DNA from 4 places in the Nonomuraea sp. NPDC023979 genome. Region 1 is predicted to be linked to each of the others. Evidence: riboswitches for the same ligand, from Rfam matches in the RefSeq annotation. Region 1 holds a riboswitch; each other region holds the start of a gene.
What was found. A riboswitch is a leader RNA that binds a small molecule or an ion and turns the genes downstream of it on or off. The one in region 1 is predicted to bind cyclic di-AMP.
Positions count from the first base shown of each region.

Region 2: linked by a shared signal. The riboswitch ahead of AB0G11_RS31150 (hypothetical protein) and the one ahead of AB0G11_RS12040 (hypothetical protein) in region 1 are both predicted to bind cyclic di-AMP.
Region 3: linked by a shared signal. The riboswitch ahead of AB0G11_RS39610 (CHAP domain-containing protein) and the one ahead of AB0G11_RS12040 (hypothetical protein) in region 1 are both predicted to bind cyclic di-AMP.
Region 4: linked by a shared signal. The riboswitch ahead of AB0G11_RS00985 (NlpC/P60 family protein) and the one ahead of AB0G11_RS12040 (hypothetical protein) in region 1 are both predicted to bind cyclic di-AMP.

Region 1 covers NZ_JBEZZG010000005.1:94,708-101,657, reverse strand. Annotated here, with positions in the region: gene AB0G11_RS12055 (hypothetical protein) at 1-234, shown strand, start outside; gene AB0G11_RS12050 (hypothetical protein) at 277-648, shown strand; gene AB0G11_RS12045 (alpha/beta hydrolase) at 693-1,541, opposite strand; gene AB0G11_RS12040 (hypothetical protein) at 1,672-2,466, opposite strand; cyclic di-AMP (ydaO/yuaA leader) riboswitch at 2,635-2,766, opposite strand; gene AB0G11_RS12035 (DUF5302 domain-containing protein) at 2,933-3,133, opposite strand; gene AB0G11_RS12030 (CBS domain-containing protein) at 3,229-3,672, shown strand; gene AB0G11_RS12025 (rod shape-determining protein) at 3,716-4,684, shown strand; gene AB0G11_RS12020 (hypothetical protein) at 4,692-5,636, opposite strand; gene AB0G11_RS12015 (SMC family ATPase) at 5,633-6,950, opposite strand, start outside.
Region 2 covers NZ_JBEZZG010000021.1:146,641-153,590, reverse strand. Annotated here, with positions in the region: gene AB0G11_RS31165 (TrpB-like pyridoxal phosphate-dependent enzyme) at 1-130, shown strand, start outside; gene AB0G11_RS31160 (DeoR/GlpR family DNA-binding transcription regulator) at 344-1,123, shown strand; gene galT (galactose-1-phosphate uridylyltransferase) at 1,120-2,202, shown strand; cyclic di-AMP (ydaO/yuaA leader) riboswitch at 2,268-2,409, shown strand; gene AB0G11_RS31150 (hypothetical protein) at 2,417-3,376, shown strand; gene AB0G11_RS31145 (TetR/AcrR family transcriptional regulator) at 3,432-3,962, shown strand; gene AB0G11_RS31140 (alpha/beta fold hydrolase) at 4,044-5,708, shown strand; gene AB0G11_RS31135 (MmcQ/YjbR family DNA-binding protein) at 5,680-6,045, opposite strand; gene AB0G11_RS31130 (site-2 protease family protein) at 6,042-6,950, opposite strand, start outside.
Region 3 covers NZ_JBEZZG010000034.1:87,210-94,159, reverse strand. Annotated here, with positions in the region: gene AB0G11_RS39635 (MauE/DoxX family redox-associated membrane protein) at 1-393, shown strand, start outside; gene AB0G11_RS39630 (ATP-binding protein) at 485-1,666, opposite strand; gene AB0G11_RS39625 (SigE family RNA polymerase sigma factor) at 1,902-2,372, shown strand; gene AB0G11_RS39620 (hypothetical protein) at 2,369-3,583, shown strand; gene AB0G11_RS39615 (MaoC family dehydratase) at 3,595-4,053, shown strand; cyclic di-AMP (ydaO/yuaA leader) riboswitch at 4,203-4,344, shown strand; gene AB0G11_RS39610 (CHAP domain-containing protein) at 4,355-5,026, shown strand; gene AB0G11_RS39605 (SigE family RNA polymerase sigma factor) at 5,120-5,596, shown strand; gene AB0G11_RS39600 (hypothetical protein) at 5,593-6,849, shown strand; gene AB0G11_RS39595 (hypothetical protein) at 6,836-6,950, opposite strand, start outside.
Region 4 covers NZ_JBEZZG010000001.1:185,974-192,923, reverse strand. Annotated here, with positions in the region: gene AB0G11_RS01000 (RDD family protein) at 1-386, opposite strand, end outside; gene AB0G11_RS00995 (RDD family protein) at 499-1,836, opposite strand; gene AB0G11_RS00990 (amino-acid N-acetyltransferase) at 1,922-2,491, opposite strand; cyclic di-AMP (ydaO/yuaA leader) riboswitch at 2,758-2,905, shown strand; gene AB0G11_RS00985 (NlpC/P60 family protein) at 2,909-3,904, shown strand; gene AB0G11_RS00980 (LuxR C-terminal-related transcriptional regulator) at 3,929-4,141, opposite strand; gene AB0G11_RS00975 (cytochrome P450) at 4,379-5,506, shown strand; gene lysX (bifunctional lysylphosphatidylglycerol synthetase/lysine--tRNA ligase LysX) at 5,490-6,947, opposite strand.

The DNA.
Region 1 (6,950 bases):
CCGCTCGACCTGGCCAGGCGGCTGGGCCGGACGGGCTACGCGGTCATGCTCGCGGTGCGGCGGCTGGCCGCGGCCGGGCTGCTGCTCCCCGACGAGCGGGCCGCCCTGCCCAGACGCGCCAAGCGGCTGCCGAAACCGGGCCCGCAGGACGCCGCAGAGCCCGCGGAGCCCAGGCAGCAGGTGGACGTGGCCCTGCTGCTGCGGCTGAGGAAGGCGCTGGAAGAACTGGCGTGAGGATCGCTCACGCCGGGACGATCACAACGAACGGAGGACGACATGGCCGGCATGGACATCTCGCTCAAGGAGATGATGACGATCGACGGCTCGATCGGCGCGGCGATCGTCGACCACGGCAGCGGCATGGCGCTGGGCACGCTCGGCGGCTCCAAGGACCTGGACCTCCAGGTGGCGGCGGCCGGCAACACCGAGGTCGTCAAGGCCAAGCTGCGCACGATGGACTCGCTCGGGCTCAAGGACGCGATCGAGGACATCCTCATCTCGCTCAGCGGCCAGTATCACATCATCCGGCCGCTGACCGGGCGCGGCGGCAAGGGCCTGTTCCTCTACCTGGCCCTCGACCGGAGCCGGGCCAATCTGGCCCTGGCCAGGCACCAGCTCCGGGCCATCGAGGAGAAGCTGGAGGTCTGAGACCCGGTGGCTCGTGCCCGGGGCGCGGCGGGCACGAGCCACCGTCACACGCGGGAGGTGAGCCGCGTCACGGCGGCGACGATCTCGGGCCAGAGCGGGCGGGGAAGGTCGTGCCCCATGCCGGGGAACGTCAGCAGCTCGGCCCCCTCGATGGCCGCCGCCGTGGCGCGCCCGCCCTCGACCGGGACGAGCTGGTCGTCCTCGCCGTGCACGACCAGCGTCGGCACCTTGACGGCCGCCAGGCCCTCGGTGCGGTCGCCGGAGGCCATGATCGCGGCGAGCTGGCGGGCCGTGCCCGGCGGGTCGAAGCAGCGGTCGAAGGCCAGGCCGGCCAGCCGCAGGACGCGCTCGCGGTCCATCTCGTAGCCCGGCGAGCCGATCACCGACCAGGTCTTGAGCGCCTGCGCCAGGACCGCCTCCCGGTCGGCCGGCGGCGCGCCGAACAGCACCGCGCCCGCGGCCTCGGTCGGCGGGGCGACCGCGGGGCCGGTGGTCGACATGATCGAGGTGAGGGTGAGCACCCGTTCCGGATGGCGGACGGCCAGCGTCTGGGCGATCATGCCGCCCATCGACGCGCCCATGACGTGCGCCGCGGGCCAGCCGAGCGCGTCCATGAGCCCGGCGGCGTCGTCGGCCATGTCGTCCAGCAGGTACGGGGCGGCGCCCCGGAAGTCGGGCACGCCCGCCTCGTGGAAGTGCGTGGACAGACCGGCGTCGCGGTTGTCGAACCGGACGACGTGATGCCCCTGGTCGGCCAGGGCCGTGCAGAGGTCGTCGTCCCAGTGGATGAGCTGGGCGCCCAGCCCCATGATGAGCAGGAGCGGGCGCCCGTCAGGTGAGCCGAAGCTCTCGTAGGCGAGGTCGATGCCGTTCGCCGAGGCGTGGGTGGTCACGGATACTAGAATTACCTTCTAATTCGTCCCGCGTAAAGCACGCCCGGCCTCCCATGCGGAAGGCTCAGGCGCCCGGCCGGGGGACGGCTCGGGCGCCTGAGCTCCTTGCTGGGTCAGCTGCCCGTCAGGGTCAGCGGCCCATCAGCTTGCGGAGACGGTCGCGGCCGAGGATCACGCCGCCACCGGCCAGGGCGAGACCGCCGGCCAGCACGGCGCCGCCGACGCCACCGGTCTCCTCGCCGGCCGCCGCGGCGGCGGGCTTGGAGCCGCCGCCCGCGGGGCGCTCGCTCGCGGTGTACGCGGCCGGGGCGACGCCGCCGCTGCCGGGAGCCTCGACGCGGGGCTTGTTCTCCTCGGTCTTCTTCTCCGCCAGGATGGTCGGCGGCTGCGCCGGGTTGCGGTCCACGCGCGACCAGGCGCCGGTCGAGAAGGCCACGGGGTGGTTCTTCTTGCCCACGCCGTCGCCCCACTTGGTGATGACGTACTGGACCTCGATGTGGCCCTTGCCGCCGTTGCCGTCGACCATCAGCGTGCTGGAGTTGAACTTGCCGCCGGTCAGCTCGGCGAACGTCTTGGCGTCCAGGTCGAGCATGATGCCGTTGTTGGACGGGTTGCCGGGACCGCGGTCACCCACGAAGAAGGGCATCTTCTTGCCCTTGTAGACGACGTAGCCCTCGGTCATCAGCGGCCAGCTCGGGCTGGCGGCCAGGCCCTTCTGCATGGGCTTGCCACTGGCGGGCAGACCCGTGTCACCGGCGCGGCCGGAGGAGTCGTCCCAGAAGTAGGACGCGGTGGTCGCGCCCTTCAGCAGCACCTTCTGGCTCTCGTCGACGTCGGCGTGGGCGGCGCCGGCCCCGAAGGCGAGGGCGCCGGCGGCGGTGGCGGTGAGCAGGGCGAAGGAACGCATGCCGATACGAGCAGACATGAAAAAGTAAAGTCCTCTGTTAGGCAATGGGGAAAAGCGCTCACTCAGAAGGGCGTAGCCGGGCAGAACGCCAAACGGTCGCTACGCGGAGCGCGAGAAGTTCGGGGAAGTGGTGCCGCTCAGTGGGCGCGGGCTGGGGGTACGACGCAGCGGTACATCACAGGTAGGGTGTCCTCTCCATCTCGCCTACCGGGTTAGCTGACGGGTTCGGGCGTGGAGATGCCCTACCGGCCGCGAGGGCCGGATTCACCCCAGAAGTTGGGTCCCCGGTTCCCGTGAGGGATTCGGCGCCAGGTGGCCGCCTCTTCCTGGTGAAGGGCTAGGTCACCACCTGGTAACGCCACCCAATGTATATGCCAAACCGGACAAACGCAAAGGTAACACCATGAATCAGGCGAAGATCTACCTAGGAGGGTCAAGAAAAGGGGGGCACGGCATTGCCGTACCCCCCTGAAACGCCAGGATCTCAGCCGCCGCTCTTGCGCCTGAAAGATCGCTTGCTGGCAGCCGGCCCGTGTGCCCCGTGAATCTTCGCGGCGTCGGCGCCCCTGCCACCCGCGCTCGTGCCCGCGGCCTGGTTGCGCTTGCGCTCCAGCGCCTCGCGGAACTTGCGCTTCATCTCGTCCTCGGGAGTCTCGCTGACTTCCGGCTCCGGTGTTTCCGCCATGGAGGACCTCCTGGTGTTGAGGGACGTACACAGCTTCGCACGATCGCCCACACGGCGCGAAACCGGGACGGCCGCCCAGCGGTTAGGGTGAGCCTGTGCGCGCACGCGATCTCGTCAGCGACTTCCCGACCGTGACGCTCGACACCCGCGCGGCCGACGCCGCCCGGCTGCTGGCCGAGCACGGGCTGCCGGGGCTCATCGTGCTCAACGACGACGGCCGTCCGCGCACGATCCTGCCCGGCACCCAGGTGCTGCGCCTGGCCGTCCCCCGCTACTGCCTCGACGACCCCGCCCTGGCCAGGGTCGTCGACGAGGAGCACGCCGACGCGTTCATGCGCGGCCTCGGCGAGCGCACGGTCCGCGAGACCCTGCCCGAGCAGCCGCGCGAGCTGCCCATCGCCGACGGCGACGCCACCCTGCTGGAGCTGGCCGCGCTCATGGCCCGCACGCACAGCCCGCTCGTCGCCGTCGTCGACGACGGCGCCCTGCTGGGCGGCGTCACGCTCCAGGCGCTGATGGGCCAGTCGCTGCCGCACTAGCTCCTTGGTGTTGCCTTGACCCGATGGCGGGCAGATTCCGGTCATGGTGAGCCCGCTCGGCCGGGATCTCGCGATCGATCTCGGCAGTGTCAGCACCCAGATCCACGCACGAGGCCGGGGCATCGTGCTCAACGAGCCCACGGCCGTCGCGCGAAGTCCCGAGACGGGCCGGGCCGTCAGGTTCGGCGCCCAGGCCGTCTGCTGCGGCGACACCTGCTGGCCGGTGCGCGGCGGCATGCCGGGAGACCCCGAGCTGGCCCGGCTCCTCATCCGCCACTTCGTGCACAGGGTGCACAAGTTCACCAGGCCGCGCCTGGTCATGGCCCTGCCCGACGGCTGCTCGCCGATCGTCGCGCGGACGCTCGGCGACCTGGCGTACGAGGCCGACGCGCGCGGCGTGGTCCTCGTGCCGCACGCGCTGGCCGTGGCCCTCGGGGCCGGAGTGGCGCTGGACGAGCCCGCCGGCGCGATGGTCGTCGACATCGGCCCCGGCCTCACCAGGATCGCCGTCCTGGCGGGCGGCGACGTGGTGACGGCCGCGTCCACCGGCGTCGGCGGCGACGACATGAACCGCGCCATCACCCGCCTCGTCGAGCACCGGCACGGCATCCTCATCAGCGAGAGCGAGGCCGAGGCGGTCAAACGCGACGCCGGCACCGCCTGGAAGCCGCTGCACCGCCAGGTCCTCGTCCACGGCCACGACCCGGAGACCGGGTGCGAGCGCGTGGTCGCGGTCCCGGTGCACGACCTCTACGAGGCGACCAGGCAGCCGGTCGACGCGATCGTCCGGGCCGCCGCCCAAGCCGTGGAGCACTGCCCGCCCGAACTGGCCGCCGACCTCGGCGAGCGCGGCGCCACACTCGCGGGCGGCGGCTCCCTGCTGCGCGGCCTCGCCCGGCGGCTGCGCACCGCCCTGGCCATCCCGGTCCGCCGCGCCGACCAGCCGGTCGAGACCGTCGCCCTGGGCCTGGCCCGCTACGTCGACCGCCGATGGCCCGGACGCACGCCCTAGGCCGGGTCTACTCCTGTGAGGCCGTGCGCAACGCCCGGTAGAGCAGGCGCGGATCGCCCAGATGGTGGCGCAGCAGCTTCTCCAGGCCGCCGATCGGGACGAGGTTCTGCGGGGCGCGCGGGTCCTTGTAGTCGACGCCCGCCAGCGGCGGCAGCGCCAGCGTGAGCTCGTCGGCCAGCCGCGTCACCTGGGCGGGCTCCAGCTCGGCGCTCGCCTCGCACCGCGCGATCCCCGCCCACGGGGTCGAGGAGCGTACCGGAAGCCGGACGTACCAGGCGTGCCGCCGCCAGCTCGTCCCCATGAGGAACACCGGCGTGCGCTCCCCCGGCGCGAGCGCCGACACGACCGCCGACTGCGGCGGCGGCAGGTAGGCGGTGTGGTGGGTCTTGATGTAGCCGACCGTGTTGGGCAGGTGGGTGCGCCCGCGCAGCGGCCCGTCGACCAGCAGCAGGTCACTCGTGCCGGCCCGGTGCCTGACGGCCAGGTCCACCTCCAGCTGGGTCACCTGGCGCTGGAGCGCCAGCGACAGCTCCTCCATGCTGGAGTCGGCCGCCCGCCCGGGCCGGTAGACGGCGTGCGCCGTCTTGACCTCCGGCGCGTACGGCGACGCGCTGATCAGCGAACGGCCGATCTCGATCGCCGCCAGATCCGCGCCGCCCGGCCCGCAGCGGACGATGCCCGCCGCGAACGAGGCCGCGATGCCCGGCAGCGGCATCGGCGCGTCGGCGTCCGACACCCACACGCGGGCGTCGATCCGCCGCACCCCGTCGGCCACCAGCAGCGTGTCGGGCGCGTCCACGCCGGGGCCCGGCCGGACGGGCTTCCAGTCGGCCGCCGGGTGCTCGACGTCCAGGATCAGCTCGGCGCTCGTCGTGCCCAGCTCCGACAGGGCCTCCACGGCCAGCGCCGCCGCATAGCCCGGATCCCACGGGTCGACGGTGAACCCGGTCATGGGCCCACCCGGCGCACGTGCGAGCCCTCGGTGTCGCGGCTGACCTCGAACCGCACAGGGACGCGCTCCGCCAGCGCCGGGACGTGCGTGACGACGCCCACCATGCGCTCCTGGCCCGAGGCGAGCCGTTCGAGCGTGGTGGCCACCGTGTCGAGCGTGGCAGGGTCCAGGGTGCCGAATCCCTCGTCCAGGAAGATCGACTCCAGCCCCCGGGCGACCGTGCCCGACAGCGCCAGGGCCAGCGCCAGCGCCGCCTGGAACGTCTCGCCGCCCGACAGCGTGCGGGCGCTGCGCCGCATCCCCGCCTCCGCGTGGTCGATCACCTCGATCTCGCTGCGGCTGCCCAGGACGAGCTCGTACTGCCCGTCGGACAGCTCCCGCAACGTGTCGGACGCGGTGGCGACCAGCAGCGCCAGCGCCTCGGCGCACAGCCAGCGCTCGAACGCGTTGGCGCGCAGCCGCAGGTCCAGCTCGTGCGCCACCTGGGCCGCCTGGTCGTGCTCGGTCACCTCCGCGGTCAGCTCGGCCACCTTCGCGCGATCCTCGCGGATGCGCTCCAGCGCCGCCTCCGACCTGGTCACGGCCGCCGCCACCGCGGCGGCGAGCTGGTCCGGTCCCCCGGCCCCACCTCCCGGTACGGGGACGCCGTGGGCGGTGAGGCGGTCGAGGAGCGCGGCCCGTTCGGCGTCACGCCTGGCCGCCAGCTCGGCCAGGGCCCGCTCCGTCTCGTCGACGACCACCCGGGTGGCGATGCCCGCCTGGTTGCGCCACTCGATCAGATCGCTCCAGGCGTGATGCAGATCGGCCCGGTCCACCGGTGGCGGCGCCTCCGCGTGCCCGCCCAGCGTGAGCAGCCGGTCCCGGGCGGCCTCCAGGGCGCGCCAGGCGTCCTCGCCCTGCCGCGCCGCCCGCACCGCGCGCGTCCGTGCCTGCTCCAGCCGGGTCCGGCAGCCCCGCGCCGCCGCCCGCGCCTCCGCGGCCACCTTCTCCGCCTTCCCCATGTCGGCCAGCCGCGCCTCGATGAACCCCCGGACCACGTCGCCACGCGGCCCCCGTGAACCCTCCACAGGGACGGCACCCCGTACGGACCGGCCACCCCCCGAAGAGACCGCCCCACCGGAAGGGGCGGTGTCCTCTGGGGTGGCGGCGTCGGACCCCAGGCCGGCACCGCCCGAAGGGGCGGCGCCGCCTACGGGGCGGGCGCCCTCCGGGGAGGCCACCCCGCCGGACGCGGAGGCCCCACCGGACGCGGTGGTTCCGTCGGGGTTGGTGGGGGTGGGGAGGCCGTAGGGGCGGAGGGGGTGGAGGGCGGCG
Region 2 (6,950 bases), on a different contig from region 1:
CCTGACGGCGCTGTGCGGGCACGGGCACTTCGACCTCGCCGCCTACGACCGTTACCTGTCGGGCGAGATGACGGACTTCACGCTGCCGCAGGAGCGGATCGACGAGGCGCTGAGCGAGCTGCCCGGGTGAGTCAGCGCGCCGTGGGGCGCTTGCCGTGGTTGGCCTTCTTCTTCTTGCGTGCCTTGCCCTTGCGTGCGCGCTTGGCCATGTCGCATCCCTCCTGGTGATGGGGCTCTCTCAATGTCTCCCGCATCGGGGCGCTGGACAAGCGTCCCGGTGACCTAACATTCCCCAACATATTCGTGTCATAATTTGGTGGAATCTGTTGGAAGGAGCGGGGGCGTGCTCGCACAGCAGCGTCAGCAGGCGATTCTCGAACGCGTCCGCAGCGCAGGCGGGGTCCGGGTGGCCGATCTCGTGCGCGAGCTCGGCGTCTCCGACATGACGATCCGCCGCGACCTGGAGGTGCTCGCCGAGCGCGGGCTGCTGGAGAAGGTCCACGGCGGCGCCACGACGCTCGGCCCCGGCTCGACCGAGGAGCCGGGTTTCACCGCCAAGTCGGCCCGCCAGCAGCAGGAGAAGGAGTCCATCGCGCGGCGCGCCGCCCAGCTCGTCCGGCCCGGCACCGCGGTCGCCCTGTCGGCCGGCACCACGACGTGGGCGCTGGCCCGTCACCTGATCGGGGTGCCGGAGCTGACCGTCATCACCAACTCGATCCCCGTGGCCGAGGTCTTCCACCGCAATCCGCGCGCCGATCGCACGGTCGTGCTCACCGGCGGCGTCCGCACCCCCTCCGACGCGCTCGTCGGCCCGGTGGCCGTGGCCGCGATCCGGCGCCTGCACGTGGACACCCTGTTCCTGGGGGTGCACGGGATGAGCGTGCGGGCCGGGTTCACCACGCCCAACCTGCTGGAGTCCGAGACCGACCGGGAGCTGGTCAGCGCCGCGCACCGGCTGGTCGTGCCCGCCGACCACACCAAGTGGAACACGGTCGGCATCAGCACGATCGCGGAGCTGCGCGAGGCCGACGTGGTCATCAGCGACCCCGGGCTGCCCCAGGAGGCACGTACGGAGCTGGCCGAACGCGCCGGCGAACTGATCATCGCGGAGGGCTCGCAGTGAAGCGCACCATCACCCATCTGGCCGACGGCCGGGAGCTGATCTACTTCGACCGGCGTGACGACGCCGACCGGAGCGCGATCGACCGGCGGCCGCTCGATCCCCGGCCGGTGGCGTCGGAGCTGCGCTACGACCCGCTGACCGAGGAGTGGATCGCGATCGCCGGGCACCGGCAGACGCGCACGTTCCTTCCTCCGGCCGACGAGTGCCCGTTGTGCCCGTCGTCCGACACGCGGGCGTCGGAGATCCCGGCGGACGACTACGACGTGGTGGTGTTCGAGAACCGGTTCCCGTCGTTCTCCCGCAATCTCGGCAGTTACGCGGACGTGGGCGGGCTGAGCGAGGTCCGGCCGGGGGTGGGGCGGTGCGAGGTGATGTGCTTCACCTCCGAGCACGCCTCGTCGTTCTCGCAGCTCTCCGACGACCGGGTGGAGCTGGTCATGGAGGCGTGGGCCGACCGCACGGCCGAGCTGTCCTCGATCGAGGGCGTGGAGCAGGTGTTCTGCTTCGAGAACCGGGGCGAGGAGATCGGCATCACGCTCTTCCACCCGCACGGCCAGATTTACGCCTATCCGTACGTCACGCCGCGCACCAAGCTGCAGCTCGGCGCCGCCAGGCGCTATGCGGCGCGGCGGCCGGGGCGCAACCTGTTCGCCGACGTGCTGGCGGCCGAGCGGGAGGCGGGCACCCGGGTGGTGGCCGCCAACGAGCTGTGGACGGCGTTCGTGCCCGCCGCCGCGCGGTGGCCGTTCGAGGTGCATCTCTACCCGCATCGCCGGGTGCCGGACCTGGCGGCGCTGTCGGAGGCCGAGCGGGCGGCGTTCGCCCCGCTCTACACCTCGGTGCTGCGCGCGCTGGACGGGCTGTTCGGCGTCGCGATGCCGTACATCTCGGCCTGGCACCAGGCGCCGGTCCGGCAGGACCGTGAGCTGGGCTATCTTCATCTGGAGCTGTTCAGCATCCGGCGGGCGCCGGGCAAGCTGAAGTACCTGGCGGGATCGGAGTCGGCCATGGGAGCCTTCGTCAACGACGTGCTCCCGGAAGAGGCGGCACGCATGCTTCGATCACAGGTAGATCACTAATTGATTTCCGATTGATGTCGCATTACTCGTGATCTACCACTACTATCCCTTCAAGCGCGGTCATAGCACCGTGTACGCCTAATCCCGGGCGAGTTGCCCGGGAGCCGGGGACCCATCCGCACCTGGGGTGAATCCACTTCGGTGGTAGGGAAGCGACTCCCATGCCCGAACCCGTCAGCTAACCCGGCCGGCAGAGGGAGAGGAAACCCCGCACGTGGCGTCAGCGTCCCCCACGCGACTTGCCATCGGCGTCGTCACCGCGGCAGCGATGATGTTCGCCACCTGGTCAGCACCGGCCGCGGCCGAGCCCAAGCCGTCCGAGAGCCAGCTCCGCGGCGACCTGAAGCAGCTCAACAAGAAGGTCGACCAGCTCATCGAGCGCTACAACGCCAAACGCGTCGAGCTCGCCAAGGCCCGCGAGGCCGCCGAGGCGGCCAAGAAGCGGCTCGCCGCCGCCGACCAGGCGCTCGCCGCCGCCCAGTTGAAGGTGGGCGAGCTCGCCAGACTTCGTTACCAGAGCGGCACGCTGGGTCTGCCCTACTACATGGTGCCGCCCGACGGGGCCGGCGCGGCCGTGGTCGAACAGCTCACCGCCGAGCAGCAGGCCATCGTGGCCGGCGTGGCCGCCGCCCGCGACGAGCAGAAGAAGGCCGCCGACGCGGCCGCCGCCCTGGCCCGCCGGCTCAGCGCCGACACGACCGAGGTGGCCAAGCAGCGCGACGAGGCCGAGGACGTCATCGGCGACATCGAGAAGAAGCTGGAGGACCTGATCCCGTTCAGCACCGGGCGGCGCTCCGACGGCACCTGGGCCCCGCAGCTGCCGAGCGGCACCGACAACATCACCGCCCGCACCCGGGCGATGAAGGCGCAGATCGAGAAGAGCTTCAAGCTGCCGTTCAGCGTCGGCTGCTTCCGCTCGGGCTCCAGCGGCGAGCATCCGCTGGGGCGGGCCTGCGACTTCATGATGAGCGCCGGCGGCTCCATGCCCACCGCGGCCAACAACGCCCTCGGCGACCGCATCGCCGAATGGACCGTGAAGAACCGGGACAAGCTCGGGGTCAAGTACGTGATCTGGAAGCAGCGGATCAATCACGGCTCCGGCTGGAACGCCATGTCCAACCGCGGCAGCATCACCGAGAACCACTACGACCACGTCCACATCTCGATGCACTGACGTGGCCGACCGGCTCGGCGTTGACAGAATATGTAGATCGGTCTAGTTTTTCGGCATGGGCAAGAAGGGGGCCGAGACCCGGCTGCGGATCCTGGAGGCGACCCAGGAGCTGGTCGAGGCGGGCGGCTATGCCAATGCCGGGCTCAACCAGGTGATCGCCGCCAGCGGGGCGCCGCGCGGGTCGCTGTACTTCCACTTCCCCGAGGGCAAGGACCAGCTGGTCGGCGAGTCGATCCGGCGCGCCGGGGCGGCGATCGGGTCGGCCTTCGACGACCTGGCCGTGGACGAGGTGCTGCGGCTGCTGGGCGACCGGCTGGAGGAGTCGGGCTGGCGCAAGGGCTGCCCGGTGGCCACCGTGGCGCTCGAGATGGCCGCCGCCAGCGACCCGCTCCAGCAGGCGTGTTCGGAGGTCTACACGTCGTGGGAGGCCGCCCTGCGGGCGCGGCTCGCGGGGCGGCCGGACGCCGACGATCTCGCCGTCACCGTCCTGGCGCTGATCGAGGGGGCGCTGCTGCTGGCCAAGGCGCACCGCAGCCGGGAGCCGCTGGACCGCGTCGCCGCCGTGCTCGCCGGGCTGCTGCGCTGACCCCTGGGGCCGCCTCCCCGCCACGGAGGCGGCTCTTTTTATGGCCAGAAAATATGTAGACCGATCTATTAATGAGCTTCCTTGGACGCGATCGTCTTCGGCGCGACCGGCTTCGTCGGCCGGGCACTCGTCGCCGAGCTGCTGGGCCGCGGGCAGCGGGTGGCGGCGGCCGTGCGGACCGACACCCTCACCCCGTGGCTGGCCGAGCGGGGCGTCGCCACCGGCGGGCTGAACGTCGTCACCGCCGACCTCACCCGCCCGCTCACCGGACTCCCCCAGGCACGCGACGTCTACAACGCCGCGGCGCGCTTCGCGTTCGGCCTCGGCGTCGAGGAGGCTCGCGCCGTGAACGTGACCGGGGCGCTCCACGTGCTCGAATGGGCCGCCACGCTCCCCCGCCTGCGGCGGCTCGTGCACATCAGCGGCTACCGGGTGAGCGGCGTCCGCCCCGACTACGCCCGGCTGGGCGCGTACGAGGCGTCCAAGGCCGAGGCCGACCTCGCCGTTCATGCCAGGGCGCGCGAGCTGGGCGTCCCGCTGACCGTCGCCAACCCCAGCACGGTGATCGGCCCCGGCCAGCACCTCGGCCTGGCCTCCCTCGTCGGCGACCTGTGGAACGGGCGGCTCGCGGCGCTGCCCGGCGGCCCGGACGTCTTCCTGCCGGTCGTCACGTTGGACTACTTCACGCGCTTCCTGGCGGAGATCCCCGCCGCCCCGGCGGGCGAGGACCACTGGGTGCTCGACGACGACACGCCGCCGCTGCCCGAGCTGATCGGCCTGGTCGCCCGGCACCTCGGCGTGCGCGCGCCGCGCCGGACGATCCCCGTCGGCCTGGTGCGGCGGCTGCCGCGGGCGCTCACCGGCGCCGATCCGGAGACGCTGTCGTTCCTGTCGCCGGACCGCTATCCGACGGCCTCGGCCCGCGCCCTCGCCGCCCGGGCCGGCCTGGAGATGCCGCCGGTCGCCGACGCCCTGCGCGCCTGGGCGGACGACCTGGTGGCGGCCCGCTTCGGCGCGGCGACGCCGGGGCTGCGCCCGTACGGGTTCCGGGACCGTACGTGGGTGATGGGGGACGCCCGCGACCCCGGGCACGTGCTGCTCCACGGGCTGCCGGTGAACGCCGACGTGTGGGCGCGGGTGGCCGCCCTGCTGCCGGGGCCGGTTCTCGCGCCCGATCTGCCCGGGCTGGGGCGGTCCGCGCCTTCTGACCGGCCGGTGGAAGCGTGGCTGGCCGGGCTGATGGGGGGCGTGCGGACGCGGCCGACGCTGGTGGCGCACTCGCTGGCCTGCGGGCCCGCGCTGCGGTTCGCGGTCGAGCATCCCGAGCGGGTGGGCGGGCTCGTGCTCGTGGCTCCGGCGTTCCTCCAGGCTCCGGCGTCGTGGGCGGCGCGTTCGGCCGTGGCCGCGCCCCTGCTGCGCCGCATGTCCGCCGCCCGGCTGGCCGCCACGCTGGGCGTGCCGGAAGGGCCGGAGGTGGCGAGCGCCGCGCTGGACCTGCGCCGCCCGGGGGTGGCGCGGCGCGTGGTCGCGGCGCTGCGGGCGGCGTCGGCCGCGCGGGACGCCACGCGGGCGCTGCTGACACGGGTGCGGGTGCCCGTCGAGATCGTGACGGGCTCGGCCGACCCGCTGACGGCCGACCCGGGGCATCCGGTGACCGAGATCGCCGGAGCCGGGCACTATCCGCAGCTCACCCACCCCGACCAGGTCGCCCGGGTGCTCAGCCGGCCGGTGGCATCCGCTCGATGAGGGACTTGGGCGCGACCTGCCGGTAGGCGTCGGCGACGATCTCGCCGATCTCCGCCCAGTCGACGTCCACGTCCAGGAAGACGCCCAGCCAGCCGCGATGGCCCACGTACGGGGGCCGGAAGAAGCGGGCCGGGTCCTCGGCCACCAGCTCCTGCTGGACGCCGGGCGGGGCCGCGCACCAGAACGCGAGGCGGTCGTCGTGGTGGTGGTCGGCGAACATGACGAACGTCTTCTTGCCCCGCACGAACCAGGTGGGCTCGCCGTGGCTGAGCCGCTCGGTCGTCTCCGGCAGCGCGAGGCACAGCCGCCGGAGCTCGTCGAGCGGGCCCGCGGTCATCCGGTGAGCCTCAGCGGGTTGATCAGGTCGGCGTAGACCAGCAGCCCGGCCATGATGATCATGACGAAGGCGAGCGCGTAGGTGAGCGGCAGCACCTTGGCGATGTCCACGTACGCGGGCTCGGGGCGGCGGCGGACCCGGGCGTAGGCCCGCTTGAGGCCCTCCCACAGGCCGCCCGCGATGTGGCCGCCGTCGAGCGGCAGCAGCGGGATCAGGTTGAACATGCCGATCGCCAGGTTGAAGCCGGCCAGCAGGTTGACGAAGATGTGGAACTTCTGGATGCCGGTCAGGTCGGAGGCGAGGATCTCGCCGCCCATCCGCCCGGCGCCGACGACGCCGACCGGGCCCTCGGGGTCGCGTTCCTCGCCGGAGAAGGCGGCGTGCCACACGCCGACCATCTTCTCCGGCAGGTTGACCAGCGACTGCGCCACCCTGCCCGTGAGCTCGGCCATGTGACCGGCGACCGCGCCGATGCTCTGCTGCTGCATGACCTCGGTGGGCATGACGCCGAGGAAGCCGACGTTCTTCTCGATCACCTTGGGGTCGTCGGGCTTGGGCCGGTCCTGGGCGATGAGCGTGACGTCGAGCGTCATCGGCTTCCCGTCGCGCACGATGCCGAGCGCCACCTCGCCCGCGCCGTGGGAGCGGATCAGCCGGGTCGCGTCGGCCCACGAGCCGATCTTCTGGCCGTCGAAGGAGACGAGCTGGTCACCGACCTTGAGCTTGGCCTTCGCCGCGGGCGTCGCCTGGTCGCCGGGCCGGCACTCGGTGCGCTGCTCGCTGACCGGGATCACGCACGTGGTGGTGTCGGGCGAGACCACCGGCACCAGCGTGGGCATGCCGATGCCGACGAACAGCAGCGTGTAGAGGACGAAGGCGAGCACGAAGTTCATCGCCGGGCCGCC
Region 3 (6,950 bases), on a different contig from region 1:
GCCGGGACGCCGGGCTGGACGGCGTTCGCCGAGCCGGCCTGGGGGTTCACGCTGGCCGGGGCGGCGGTGCTGGCGGTGCTGTCGCCGGAGATCGACGAGCTGGTCGACCGGGCCCGGCACCGGGCCCCTTGCGAGCAGCGGCGCGGCCCGCAGGAGGGGGTGTCGCTGGCGCGGCTCAAGTCGAGCGGCACGTGGCGGGCCCACGCGGCGCAACTGGCGGCCACCGAGCCCTATGACAGCTGGCGGGAGCTGTGCTGGCGCTTCTTCGCCTTCCAGAACCACGAGCGGGACGACGTGGTCTTCGCCGTGCACCTGGCGGGGCGGCGGCCCGCGGTGCGGGTCGCGGTGGTGAGCGCGGAGTCTCTGCCGGAATATACGACCGTATCGGCCTGACGGTAGACAGCCTTATAGAGCGCTCGATTGAACTCTATTGGGCTGTCTAGCTTCCCCACTAGACAGCCCAATAGAGGGCTAGGGGCGGTGCTCACACCGGTTGGGCACGCAGGAACCTCCCGAAATGCGGCACCGTGAACGCGATCAGGCCGCGCTCGGCACTGTAGATCAGGCCCTTCTTGATGAGGCTGTCGCGGGCAGGGGAGAGGCTGGAGGGCTTGCGGCCCAGCGCCTCGGCGACCTCGGCGGTGGGCACCGGCTCGTCGCCGATCTCCGCCATGGCGTGCATGTAGTCGCGCTCGGCGGGGGTGGCGCGCTCGTAGCGGCTGCCGAAGAAGCCCACGGCCAGCTCCTCCTCCGCCTCCGGGGCCGACACCTTGACGTCGTCGAGCGTGATCGGGCTGCGCAGCGCCAGGTCCCAGGCCACCTTGCCGTAGGCCTGGACGAAGTAGGGGTAGCCGTCGGCCGCCTCGTAGAGGGCGTCGAGCGCCTCCTGGGTGAACTCGACCTGCTCCTCGCGCGCGGGCAGGATGAGCGCCAGGTCGGCGGCCTCCCGGTCGAGCTTGTCGATGCGCGCGTAGCGGAACAGCCGCTCGCTGTAGCTCTTGCTGGCCGACAGCACGCTCGGCAGGTGCGGCAGCCCGGCCCCGACCACGATGAGCGGGCCGCCGGACTGTGACAGCTCGTGGCAGGCGGCGCAGAGCGCCGAGACGTCGGCGGCCTGCACGTCCTGCATCTCGTCGATGAACAGGGCGATGCCGACGCCCAGGTCGGTGGCCACGCCGGCGGCGTCGACGAACAGCTCGGTCAGATCGATCTCCAGGTCGCCGGAGTCGGCCCGGCCCCGGCTGGCCGGCACCTCGATGCCGGGCGACCAGTGCGAGGTGCCCTTGGCGGCGGCCGGGTCGCGCATCGCGAACGCCTTGAGCACGCCCAGGAACTCCTCGATGCGCTCGGGCGCGCGGTGGCGCGGAGCCAGCTCGCGGATCGCCATGTGCAGGGCGGCGGCGACGGGACGGCGGATCGACTGGTCGGGCCGGGCCTCGATCTTGCCCGTGCCCCACAGCCGCTGCATCGCCATGGACTTGAAGGTGTTGAGGAGCACGGTCTTGCCGACGCCGCGCAGGCCGGTGACGACCATGCTGCGCTCGGGACGGCCGCGGGCCACCCGCTCCAGCACGACCTCGAACTGCTGCAGCTCACGGTCGCGCCCGGCGAGCTCCGGCGGACGCTGTCCGGCTCCGGGGGCGTAGGGGTTGCGCACAGGGTCCACGCTCTCGGACTCTATTGCCGGATATAGCGGCCGTCTTAGATTTGGGAAGAAAGCGCTACGGCGTGTCCGGGCAGGGGCGAGCGCGAGCACCGTCACCGGACACACCCCCTCTCACCAGGCCGAACCCTTGTTCGATTCGAGTACCTAAGACTGTAGCGCGGACTCGAACAGGTGCGCGATGATTTCGGGTAAAGAAGTTTGCAACAGCCGAGCCCACCCCGGGCGTCATGGTGGTGTGGAGTTCGAGGATTTCGTCCGGGCCCGCGGGCCGGCCCTCCTGCGATACGGCTACGTGCTCACCGGCAACGCCGAGGACGCCGCCGATCTGGTGCAGGAGGCGCTGCTGCGGTTGAGCGACACCTGGCGGCGGGTGCGCAACAAGGACAATCCGGAGTCGTACGTCCGTACGATCATGGCCCGCCAGCACGTGAGCTGGTGGCGCAAGGTGCGGCGCGAGCGCCTGACGGGCGAGCTGCCCGAGGGCTCCTACACCGACATCCACTCCACCGGCGAGCTCTGGAGAGAGCTCGCCACGCTGCCGCGGCGGCAACGCGCCGTGCTGGTTCTGCGCTACTACGAGGACCTGTCCGATCAGGAGATCGCCGACATCCTCGGCATCTCCCGAGGAACGGTGCGAAGCCAGGCGTTCCGCGGGCTCAACACGCTCCGGGTCAGGCCGGCGATGCTCGAAAGGGGACGGGCGTGAGGACAGAGGACGAGCTGGTCACAGCGCTGCGGCAGGGCGCCGCGGACGCGCCGGAGCCGGACCTGCTGGCGGGGGTCGCCCGGCTGCGCAGGCGGCGGCGCGCCAGGAGAAGGGCGCAACTGCTGGCCGCGGCGGCCGTGGTGGCGGTCGCGGGCACCGGCACGGCGGTCTTCAGGGGCACCGCCGTCCGGGAGACCCCGCAGCCGCTGGCGACGGCCACGGCGTCGATCGCCCCGGTGCCCGTCGAGCCGGTGGAAGCGGTGGCGGCGGAGCTGTGGCCGGAGGCGGTGTTCACCATGCCGGCCAGGAACTCCGACGGCTGGCGCTACCGCCCCATCACCGCCATCAGCCCCACGGAGGTCCTGCTCAGCGCCGAGTCGTCGTTCGAGAAGGCCGGCAAGTTCGAGGTGTACGACTCGCGTACCGGAAAGGCCAGGCTCGTCGCCGAGGTGCCGAAGGACGACCGGCTGAAGAAGTACATCGTGCAGGGCGTGACCGTGGACGGCGCGAACGTCGCCTGGTTCGCGTACGGCGAGCAGGGCGACGGCGCGCAGATCCGCGACATCTGGACGGTCCCGCTGGCCGGCGGCGAGGCCAGGCTGGTGGCCAGCCGCGTGGGCCAGGACGCCGACCTCGACGCGATCGGCCTGGACGGCGACCACGTCGTCTGGTCGGAGGTCGACGGCGGCGTGTGGCGGCACCCGCTCGGCGGGATCGAGCCCGAGCGCGTCCCCGGCAGCGACGGCCTGCACCTCGTCCAGTGGCCCTGGGCCACCGACGTGGCCGGCCTGCCGGGGGACCTGGACCGCAACCAGCTCCGGCTGGTGAACCTGGAGGACGGCTCCAGCCGCACCGTGCAGCCGCCGCCGGGCGTGCAGGGCATGCGCTGCGGGCCGGTCTGGTGTTACGGCCGGGGGGAGCGCGGCACGGTCATCAGCCGCGTCGACGGCTCGCAGCCGCCCCGGGAGGTCGCGCGCGGCATCGGCATGGGCGTGGCGCGCTACCCGATCCTGGACCGGTTCCTGGCGGCGGGCAATGCGGTGTACGACCTGGCGACGGGCACGATGGTGAGCTTCGGCAACCCGGGCAACTGGTACGGGGCGGGCGTCTCGTCGGAACCGAGCACCGTCTTCTACTGGGGCGCCACCAAGGGGGACAAGCCGGACAAGTTCCGGGTGCTGAACTTGGCAGCGGTCCCACCGGCGCAATAGCGTTCCGCCTCATGCGGACCTTCGCGAACGTACAGGAACTCAAGGCTGCCGTCGGCGAGAAGTTCGGCCCCACTGAGTGGCGCACCGTCACCCAGGAACAGGTCAACCTCTTCGCCGACGCCACCGACGACCACCAGTGGATCCACGTCGACGTGGAGCGGGCCAAGGAGGGCCCGTTCGGCGGCACGATCGCGCACGGCTACCTGAGCCTGTCGCTGCTGCCGGCGTTCATGTTCGAGCTGGTGCGGGTCGAGGGCATCGCGATGGGCGTCAACTACGGCCTGAATAAGGTGCGCTTCCCCCGCCCGGTGCCGGTCGGGGCCAGGGTGCGGGCCACGGCCGAGCTGACCGACGTCAAGGGGACGCCGGCGGGCTACCTGTCCAACCTCAAGATGACCGTCGAGGTCGAGGGCGAGAAGCGCCCGGCGTGCATCGCCGAGACGCTCAGCCTTTACGTTCCTGCGGAGTAGCCGGGCCGCGGGCCCCCGCCCGCGGCCGGTTTCGTGGAAATTTCGTTACGAGGGAATTACCCAGGTCAGGGGTGTGTTGGACATTTCTGTACGCGGGTAAGACGCGACCGACTCTCGGGCGTCACGACCCACCGTCCATCACAGGGACCGACCTGTGACCGCTGAATCCGCTCACACGCGGAACCGGGGACCCATGTGTTCCACCGGGGTGAATCGGCACCGACATCGCCGTAGGGCAGCTTCCACGCCCGAACCCGTCAGCTAACCCGGTAAGCGGTATGGAAGCGAGGAGTTACCCTTAATGCGCCCCATCCGCACCCCCAAGATCAACGTGCCCAAGGCCGTCCTCGGCGCCGCGCTCGTCGCGACCGCGTTCGGCGCCCACGTGTCGGCGGACGCCAGCACCGCGACCACCGCCAACACCCAGCCGCAGGCCGCCCAGGCCCAGCAGGCCGCCACGAACCAGAACACCAGGGTCAACGTCTCCGCCTCGCAGGTCCTGGCCGTCGCCAAGGCCCAGGTCGGCACCTCCGAGAACGCCGCCGGCGGTGGCACCAAGTTCCAGCAGTGGTACGCCAACTCCCAGCGCGCCGCCGAGACCGTCCAGCGTGACGGCGGCAACCGCCAGGACTACCTGAACGCCGCCTGGTGCTCGATGTTCGTCTCCTGGGTCGGCGAGCAGACCGGCGCCCGCCCGCAGGTCGGCTGGGACGCCTACACCGTGACCCACGCCAAGTGGTTCGCCGCCAACGACCGCTGGGGCCAGGAGGCCAAGCCCGGCGCCGTGGTCTTCTTCTCCTGGAGCGGCAGCAAGGACATCAGCTCCATCGACCACGTCGGCTTCGTCGTCAAGGACAACGGTGACGGCACGATCTCCACGATCGAGGGCAACACCGGCAACGGCAAGGTCGAGGAGCGGGTCCGTCCCACCTCGCAGGTCGCCGGCTACGGCTACCCGTCGTACGCCGCCTGATCAGACCGCCTCGAAAGCGCGCGTCCCCTTCCGGGGGCGCGCGCTTTTCGCGTTTCGTGCAACGGTACGGCGTGCTGGAGGATCCCTGGATACGTGGACCACACAACCGAGTTCGACGAGTTCGTCCGGAGCCGGGGCGATGCGCTCCTCCGGTACGGCTACGTGCTGTCCGGCAACGCGGACGACGCGGCGGACCTCGTCCAGGAGGCTCTGGCCAGGCTGGGTGACGCCTGGTCACGGGTGCGCAAGAAGGACGACCCCGAGGGGTACGTGCGCACGACCATGGTCAGGCTGCACATCACCTCGTGGCGGCGCAGGCACCGGGAGGAACTGGTGTCCGTCGTGCCGGAGAAGGGGCGCTTCGACCGTTACGAGGACGCGGACCTGTGGGCGGACCTGCAACGGCTGCCGCCCAGGATGCGAGTGGTCCTCGTGCTGCGCTACTACGAGGACCTGCCCGACGCGGAGATCGCCGCGATCCTCGGCGTCTCGCGCGGCACCGTGCGCAGCCAGGCGGCGCGTGCCCTGGACAAGCTCCGGATCAAGCGAATGCTGCAGGAGGCACGATGAGAAGCGAAGAGGACCTGGTCCGTACCCTGCGTGCCGGGGCCGGGCACGTCACGCCGACCGGCGGGCTGGCGGCGGCCGTCGCGGCCCGGCGGCGGGCGCGGCGACGCCGGCAGTGGGCGGGCATGGCCCTGGCGGCCGCCTCGGTGGTGCTGGTTGCCGGAGGGACGATGGCGGTGTGGCGGGGGGAGCCTCGGGTGTCGGTGGAGCCGGCGGTCGCGGTGACCACGGTGTCGCCTGGGGAGGTGGCCAGTGCCGTCCCCAGGGTGGCGGAGGTGAAGCCGGTGGCCGAGGTGTGGCCGGAGGCGGTGTTCACGATGCCGGCGGCGGCCCCCGATGGTTGGAAATATCGCCCGGTGACCGGAATTTCCCCCACCGAGGTGCTGCTGACCGCCGAGTCCTCCTTCGAGAAGGCCGGCCGCCTGGAGATCTACGACACCACTGCCCGCACGACCAGGGTGGTGGGCGACATGCCCGCCCCCGAAGGCGTCAAGGGCTACTTCGTCCAGGACGTCGAGGTGGGAGAGCGGCACTTCGCCTGGTACGGCACCACGCCCAACGACAGGGACAAGTGGGCCGACTTCTGGATCATCCCCCGCGAGGGCGGCACCGCCCAGCGGGTCGGCGAGGTCACCGGCGACCTGGCGAACGTGGAGCGGATCGGCCTCACCGAGGACGCCCTGGTCTGGTCCGTACGCGACGGGGGTGTCCACCGGCTTCCGCTGTCCGGCGGCGAGCCCGAGAAGGTCGCCGGCTCCGACGGCCTCCACCTGGACTCCTGGCCGTACGCCGTCGGCTACGCGCCGGGCGAGCGCGGGCAGAAGAACCAGGACCGCAGGGTCGACCTGGTGACCGGCGAGAAGACCCCGCTCCCGGCCTCCGGCTCCGTCACGAAGCTGACCTGCGCCGCCGAGTGGTGCTACGGCGACGCCAAGGGCGGCGGGCTCCTGGTGCAGGGCCTCGACGGCTCCGACGCCACGCTGCTCCCGTCGCTCGGCTTCCACGGGGAGGTCCTGGGCGACCGGTTCGCCTCGGTCATGCCGGTCAGAGGTGACGCCGATCCGGCCAAGGAGTACGTCGCGCCCGTCGCGGTCTACGACCCGGCCACCGGCAAGATCGCCGGCGTGAACCGGGTGTCGCCCGACGGGTCCGCCAGTTACGGCAGCGGAACGTCGTCCTCGCCCACCACGATCATGTACTGGGGCAAGGGCCCCGAGGTCACCGTGATGAACCTGGCGGCCGTCACCAGAAGATGATCGCCGCCACCGCGAGCGCCGCCAGCAGCCCCAGGTAGGCCAGCACCAGCCGGGTGTCCCGGAGCAGGCACTTGCTCCGGGTCAGCCCGGCCCGCCGCGCC
Region 4 (6,950 bases), on a different contig from region 1:
AACATTCCGGCCAGCAGATTGGCCACCGGAATGCCCATCAGCATGGCAGGCGCCGGATAGAGCAGGGCGCGTTTCAGCCGGACCCGCGCCGGAAGACCCTCCGGGTCCACCCGAATCCCCATGATCGCCTTGCCGAAGGTGCGCCCACCCCGGGAAAGTGCGACCCAGTCATAGACCGTATAACCCAGGCCGGCGCCCACCCACGCGAACACGCCGGGCAACCGCCCCTCGAACGCGTCCAGCACCCCGACAGTCCGGAAGACGCCCCATAGCGCAATGAACAGAATGTAATAGAAGACTCCGAACACGAGCGCTTCAATGAGGCGGGCGACGAGCCGTTCCCACCATTCCGCCGGCAGCACGCCGGTCTCGGGTGTCGCGGCCATAACCTCACCTCGTCCGTTCGGCGGCCCTCGGCGTCCCCCCATTCTGGTACGGCTCGTACACACAAAACAGAGGCCGGCGGGATGCCGGCCCCTGTTTCGCTGTTGCTGAGACTTACTTGATCTTGACCACCACGGTGTTCGCGAACTTGTCGGCGAACGTCTGCTGCAGCGGCTTGTCCCAGAGCTGGGAAGCCGCGTTCAGCAGAACGAGGACGCCGCCGAGAAGCGGGCCGAGGAGCGGGATGACGCCCAGGACGTAGCCGCCCCAGGTCCCGCCGGCCCGCTTGAGCGCGGCGTCGTTGGGCAGCCCGCCGGACGGCATCGCATGACCCACCTGGACGACCTTGATGCCCATGACCATCTTGCCGACGGTCTGGCCGCTCATCTTCGTCATGAAGAAGTCGTAGGCCACGTAGAGCGCGGCCAGGAGGAGGTACTGGATGACGCCGACGATGAGGGAGCTCGCGATACCCGTCGTGACGCCGGTGACCGAGTTGTAGCTGACGACAAAAAAGATGCCCAGGATGAGGTTGATGATGAAGTAGACGACGCCGAAGATCAGGCCGTCGACGATCCTCGCCACCAGGCGCTGCCACCACTCCGCCAGCGGCGCGGGGGCGCCGGGCGGCTGGATGCCCACCGGCTGGCCGTACTGCTGCCCGTACTGGGGCTGGCCGTAGCCCTGCTGCTGACCGTAGGCGGGCTGGCCGTACTGCTGCTGCCCGTACTGGGGCTGCTGGCCGTACTGCTGCTGCCCGTAGCCCTGCTGCTGGCCGTAGTCGGGCTGACCGTACTGCTGCTGGCCGTAACCCGGCTGCGACTGCGGCTGCTGGCCGTAGCCCTGCTGCTGACCGTAGTCCGGCTGGCCGTACTGCGGCTGCTGGCCGTAACCCGGCTGCGACTGCGGCTGCTGGGCGTAACCCTGGCCGTAGTCGGGCTGGGACTGCGGCTGCTGACCATATTGCTGCTGGCCGTAGTCGGGCTGGGACTGCGGCTGCTGACCATATTGCTGCTGGCCGTAGTCGGGCTGGGACTGCGGCTGCTGACCATACTGCTGCTGCTGGCCGTAGTCGGGCTGGCCGTACTGGGGCTGCTGGCCCGACGGGGGCTGCTGGCCGTAACCCGGCTGGGACTGCGGTTGCTGACCGTACTGCGGCTGCTGACCGTAGCCCTGCTGCTGGCCGTAGTCCGGCTGGCCGTACTGCGGCTGCTGGCCGTAACCCTGCTGCTGGCCGTAGCCCTGCTGGGGCTGCTGGCCGTACTGGGGCTGCTGGCCGTAACCCTGCTGCTGGCCGTAGGGGGGCTGCTGGCCGTAGGGGTCGTCCACGCGGTAGCCGACGACCGTCGCGTCGGGGTCGGGCTGCCCTTGAGGGCGTCCTGCGTTCTGGCCGTATTCAGGGGAGTTCTCGGGGGAATCGTCCTGTGGATACGGCGGCTGTCCTGTGCTCACCGTGTCACCTCGCTTCGAGTGCGCATGTGGCACGTGTCAGGGCACATGCCTGTCCTGCCCAACGTATCGACATAGGTATCAACAATCACCTTTCTCGGCAGTCAAGGTCCGCGTCACCCGATGTCAAGTGGAGCAGCATGCGTGTGTTGCCCAGGGTGTTCGGCTTGACGTGTTCGAGGTCGAGGAACTCCGCGACGCCCTCGTCGTACGAGGCCAGGAGTTCGGCGTACACCTCGGGTGAGACGGGCGTGCCCTGGATCGTACGGAACCCGTGCCTCGCGAAGAAGTCCACCTCGAAAGTGAGACAAAATACACGTTCCAGCCCAAGCTCCCGAGCGGTCCTGATGAGAGCCGAGACCACGCGATGGCCGATGCCGAAACCCCGGGCCGAGGGGTGCACGGCCACGGTGCGGATCTCGGCCAGATCCTCCCAGAGCACGTGCAACGCGCCACAGCCGACGACCTCGCCGCCCCGCTCGGCCACCCAGAACTCCTGGACGTCCTCGTACAGCGTGACGGTGGCCTTCTCCAGCATCTTGCGCCCGACGCCGGCGTAGGTGTCGACCAGGAGCTTGATCGCCCTGACGTCCCTGGTCCGCGCGCGCCTGACGAGCACTTCGGTCTCGGGGACCGCTAGCTCGGCGACCTGCTCCATGGCCATCCAGAGTACAGACCCCATTACGGCTCGACCCAAACTCCCGGACCGTCACTGTGCGTGCACGCTCCGGATTGCACGATTCCTACAGTTTCACGATCGGGCGAACTTGGGGCAAAGAGGGCATAAAGTCTTTTCTGTACGGCTCGCCACGAGATCACCTTGTGACCCGTCGGTTGTGAAACCTCTACAGACTCGGCAGTTCCGGTTGAGCAGGAACCAGGAGTGCATTAGTGTCCAGCGACGATGTCACCCGCGCACACCGCGCGGTCGACACGCCCAATCCCCGCGAGGGGAGCCGGGGACCCGCCGGCGGCGTCAACCCGCTGCCAGGGGTGAATCCGAGCCACGCTCGGTAGGGCTGCTCCGGCCCGAACCCGTCAGCTAACCCGGTAGGCGTCAACGGAAGGAGCTTGGTTGGACAGGCGCTCTGGCAAGAAGCGATTCGGTGTCGTCGGCTTGGCCGCCGTGGCCGCACTGGTCCTCGCTCTGCCCCTGGGCTCACCAGCCTCCGCCGACCCCAAGCCTTCGCTCAAGGAGCTCTCCGAGCAGGTCGAGGAGATGCACCTGGAGATCGAGACGCTGGCCGAGCAGTACAACGGCCAGCGGGAGAAGCTCAAGACGGCCCAGAAGGCCGCCGACAACGCCAAGAAGACGCTGGCCGCCAGCGAGGCCGAGCTGGCCGACAAGCGCTCCAAGGCGATCCTGCTCGCGCAGACCACCTACATCAACGGCGGCCTGTCGGGCACCCTGGCGTTCGTCAACTCCGACGACCCCGAGGGCTACCTCGACCTGGCGGCCACCAACTACGCGATCCAGCAGCAGCAGGGCGAGGAGATCCTCCAGCTCACCAAGGCGATGCAGGCGGCCGAGCGGGCCCGCGCCGGCGCCAAGGCCCGCATCACCGAGGTCTCGAAGATCGTCAAGGACCTCGACGCCAAGCGCGACCGGATCGTCAAGCTCGTCGGCAAGGTCGAGAGCAACCTGTTCAGGCGCGCGCTCGGCGAGGCCGGCCGGCCGGGCACCCCGGCGGTCAAGGTCAACCTGCCGATCCCGGGCTCGGGCAAGGCCGCCCAGGCCGCCAAGTGGGCGCTCACCCAGCAGCTCAAGCCGTACATCTGGGGCGCCGAAGGGCCGCGCGGCTACGACTGCTCCGGACTGGTGATGGCCGCCTACCAGCAGGTGGGCATCTCGCTGCCGCACTACACCGGTGACCAGTGGACCGCCGGCCGGCACATCTCCAGGGAGGAGCTGCGCGCGGGCGACCTGGTGTTCTTCTACAACGACCTGCACCACGTGGGCATCTACCTGGGCGGCGGCATGATGGTGCACGCGCCGCGCACCGGCGACGTGGTGCGGATCGCGTCCATCGCCCGGCGCCCCTTCGCCGGAGCCGTCCGCATCGCCGACTAGCGGCGCCAGAGCCGGCCAGCGGCCTTAGATGAGCTGCCTGCGGGCAGCCCAGGCCACCGCCTCGATCGCGGTGGCCACGCCTATGCGGTCGCAGATGCCGCGCAGTCTTCGCCGCACGGTGCGACCGCTGATGTCAAGGCGTCGGCCGACCCGGTCCACGGTGACGCCCTTGGCCAGTTCGGCCAGCAACGCCAGATCGGCACGGCTCAGTTCAACGCCTTCTGTGAGCACATCCATCGGGAGCCCTCCCCCCACCAGCACCACCCGGAGACGTCTAGGGCCCGACCGGAGCGGCACATCCTCGCAGACGGTAAACGCATCCAGGAAACGTCGTCAAGCACGAAATTCGCCGCACTTGACCTCTTCCGTTGACATGATCCGTTGTATGTGAAGTACTCGCCATATGTCGGCACTTATCGGAGCATGATGATCGATCACAGCGATCCTGACTACGCTCCTTTGACGCCAACGGACATGCTCGGGTTCGATCCCTCCGACCCCGGCTTCCTGCGCGACCCGTACACCCGTTACCGCGAGCTGCGCGAGAGCGACGCGCTGCTGCGGACCCGCGGCGGGCTCCTCGTCGCCACCACGCACGAGCTCTGCTCCGCGGTGCTGCGTGACGCCCGGTTCGGCCACGGCGCCCCGCCCGACGGCGAGCCGCCCCGCTCGTTCCTGATGATGAACCCGCCGGACCACACCCGGCTGCGCGGCCTGGTCAGCCGGGCCTTCACCCCGGGCATGATCAGGCGGCTGCGTCCGCGGATCGAGGCCATCACCGCCGGGCTCCTCGACGCGCTGCCCGATGAGGCCGACCTGATGAGCGCGTTCGCCTACCCGCTGCCCGTCATGGTGATCAGCGAGATGCTCGGCGTGCCTCCAGAGGACCACGAGCGCTTCCGCGGTTGGAGCGAGACGCTCGCCAGGAGCCTCGACCCGATCGTGCCGCCGGACCTGATCTCCCGGACCGAGCACGACCGGGAGGAGTTCCGCGCGTATTTCCGCCGCCTCATCGCGCTGCGGCGCGAGCGGCCCGGCGACGACCTGCTCAGCGCGCTCGCCCAGGTCGAGGAGCTGACCGAGCAGGAACTGCTCGGCACCTGCGTGCTGCTGCTCGTGGCCGGACACGAGACGACCGTCAACCTCATCGGCAACGGCGTGCTCAACCTGGTCAGGCACGGCGTGCTCGGGCGCGCCGCCGACGCGCCCCAGCAGGTGGTCGAGGAGGTCCTCAGGTACGACCCGCCCGTGCAGCTCACCATGCGCGTGGCGCTGGAGGACGTGGAGCTGGCCGGGACCGCCGTGCCCGCCGGCAGCGCGGTGCTGGCGCTGGTCGGGGCCGCCAACCGCGACCCCGCCGCGTTCGCCGACCCGGACCGCTTCGACGTGGAGCGGACGCCGGGCCGGCATCTGGCCTTCGGGCTGGGCATCCACTTCTGCCTCGGGGCGCCGCTGGCCAGGCTGGAGGGCGAGATCGCGCTGCGCGCCCTGGCTCAGGCGGCGCCGAAGCTGGAGCTGGCCGAGCCCGCGCCGCCGTACAAGGGAAACCTGGTGCTGCGCGGGCTCGCCACCCTGCCGGTGCGGCTCAACGGGAGGGCTTGACCAGCGGGAAGAGGATCGTCTCGCGGATGTTCTTGCCGGTGAAAGCCATGATCATCCGGTCGATGCCGGCGCCCATGCCGCCCGTCGGCGGCATGGCGTACTCCAGCGCCTGGAGGAAGTCCTCGTCGAGCTGCATGGCCTCCGGGTCGCCGCCGGCCGCCAGCAGCGACTGCTCGACCAGGCGGCGGCGCTGCTCGATCGGGTCGACCAGCTCCGAGTAGGCGGTGCCCAGCTCGGTGCCGAACCCGATCAGGTCCCACTTCTCGGTGAGCAGCGGGTTGTCGCGGTGCTGCCGGGTCAGCGGGGAGGTCTCCAGCGGGTAGTCCATGACGAACGTGGGCTGGATCAGCGTGTGCTCGACCAGCTCCTCGAACAGCTCCTGGACCAGCTTGCCCTGGCCCCACTTGGCGTCCCAGTGCACCTCGTGCTTGTCGGCCAAAGCGCGCACCCGCTCCAGCGGCGTATCGGTGGTGATCTCCTCGCCCACCGCGCCGGACACCAGGTCGTAGAGCTTCACCCTCGGCCACTCGGGCAGCCCCAGGTCGACCTCGACGCCGCCGTGCACCACCACGGTCGTGCCCAGCGCGGCCACCACGGCCTTCTGGTACATGCGCTGGGTCAGGTCGGCCATGTCGTTGTAGTCGAGGTAGGTCCCGTAGGCCTCGATCATGGTGAACTCGGGGTTGTGCGTGGAGTCCGCGCCCTCGTTGCGGAAGTTGCGGTTGATCTCGAAGACCTTCTCGATGCCGCCCACGACGAGCCGCTTGAGGTAGAGCTCGATCGCGATGCGAAGGTAGAGCTCCATGTCGTAGGCGTTGATGTGGGTCTTGAAGGGCCGGGCCGCCGCGCCGCCGTGGATCGGCTGGAGCATCGGCGTCTCGACCTCCAGGTAGCCCTCCTCGTGCCAGAAGTCGCGGACCGCGCGCACGGTGGCGCTGCGGATGCGCGCCATCTCGCGGGCCTCGTCGTTGACGATGAGGTCGACGTAGCGCTGGCGGACCCGCGCCTCGGGGTCGGTGAGGCCGACGTGCTTCTCCGGCAGCGGGCGCAGGCACTTGGCGGTGATCTGCCAGCTGTCGGCGAGGATCGACAGCTCGCCGCGCCGTGAGGTGATCACCTCGCCCTCGACGCCGACGTGGTCACCGAGGTCGACGTCGCGCTTCCAGGCCGCCAGCGACTCCTCGCCCACCTTGTCGAGCGAGATCATCACCTGCAGGTCGCCGCTGCCGTCGCGCAGCGTGGCGAAGCAGAGTTTGCCGCCGACGCGGTTGAGCATGACGCGCCCGGCGACGCCCACCCGGTCACCGGTCTGGGTGTCGGGCTCCAGGCCCTGGTATTTCTCCCGGACCTCGGCGTTGGTGGCCGTACGGGGGAAGTTCACCGGGTAAGGGTCGACGCCTTCGCTGCGAAGGCGGTCGAGCTTCTCCCTCCGGATGCGCATCTG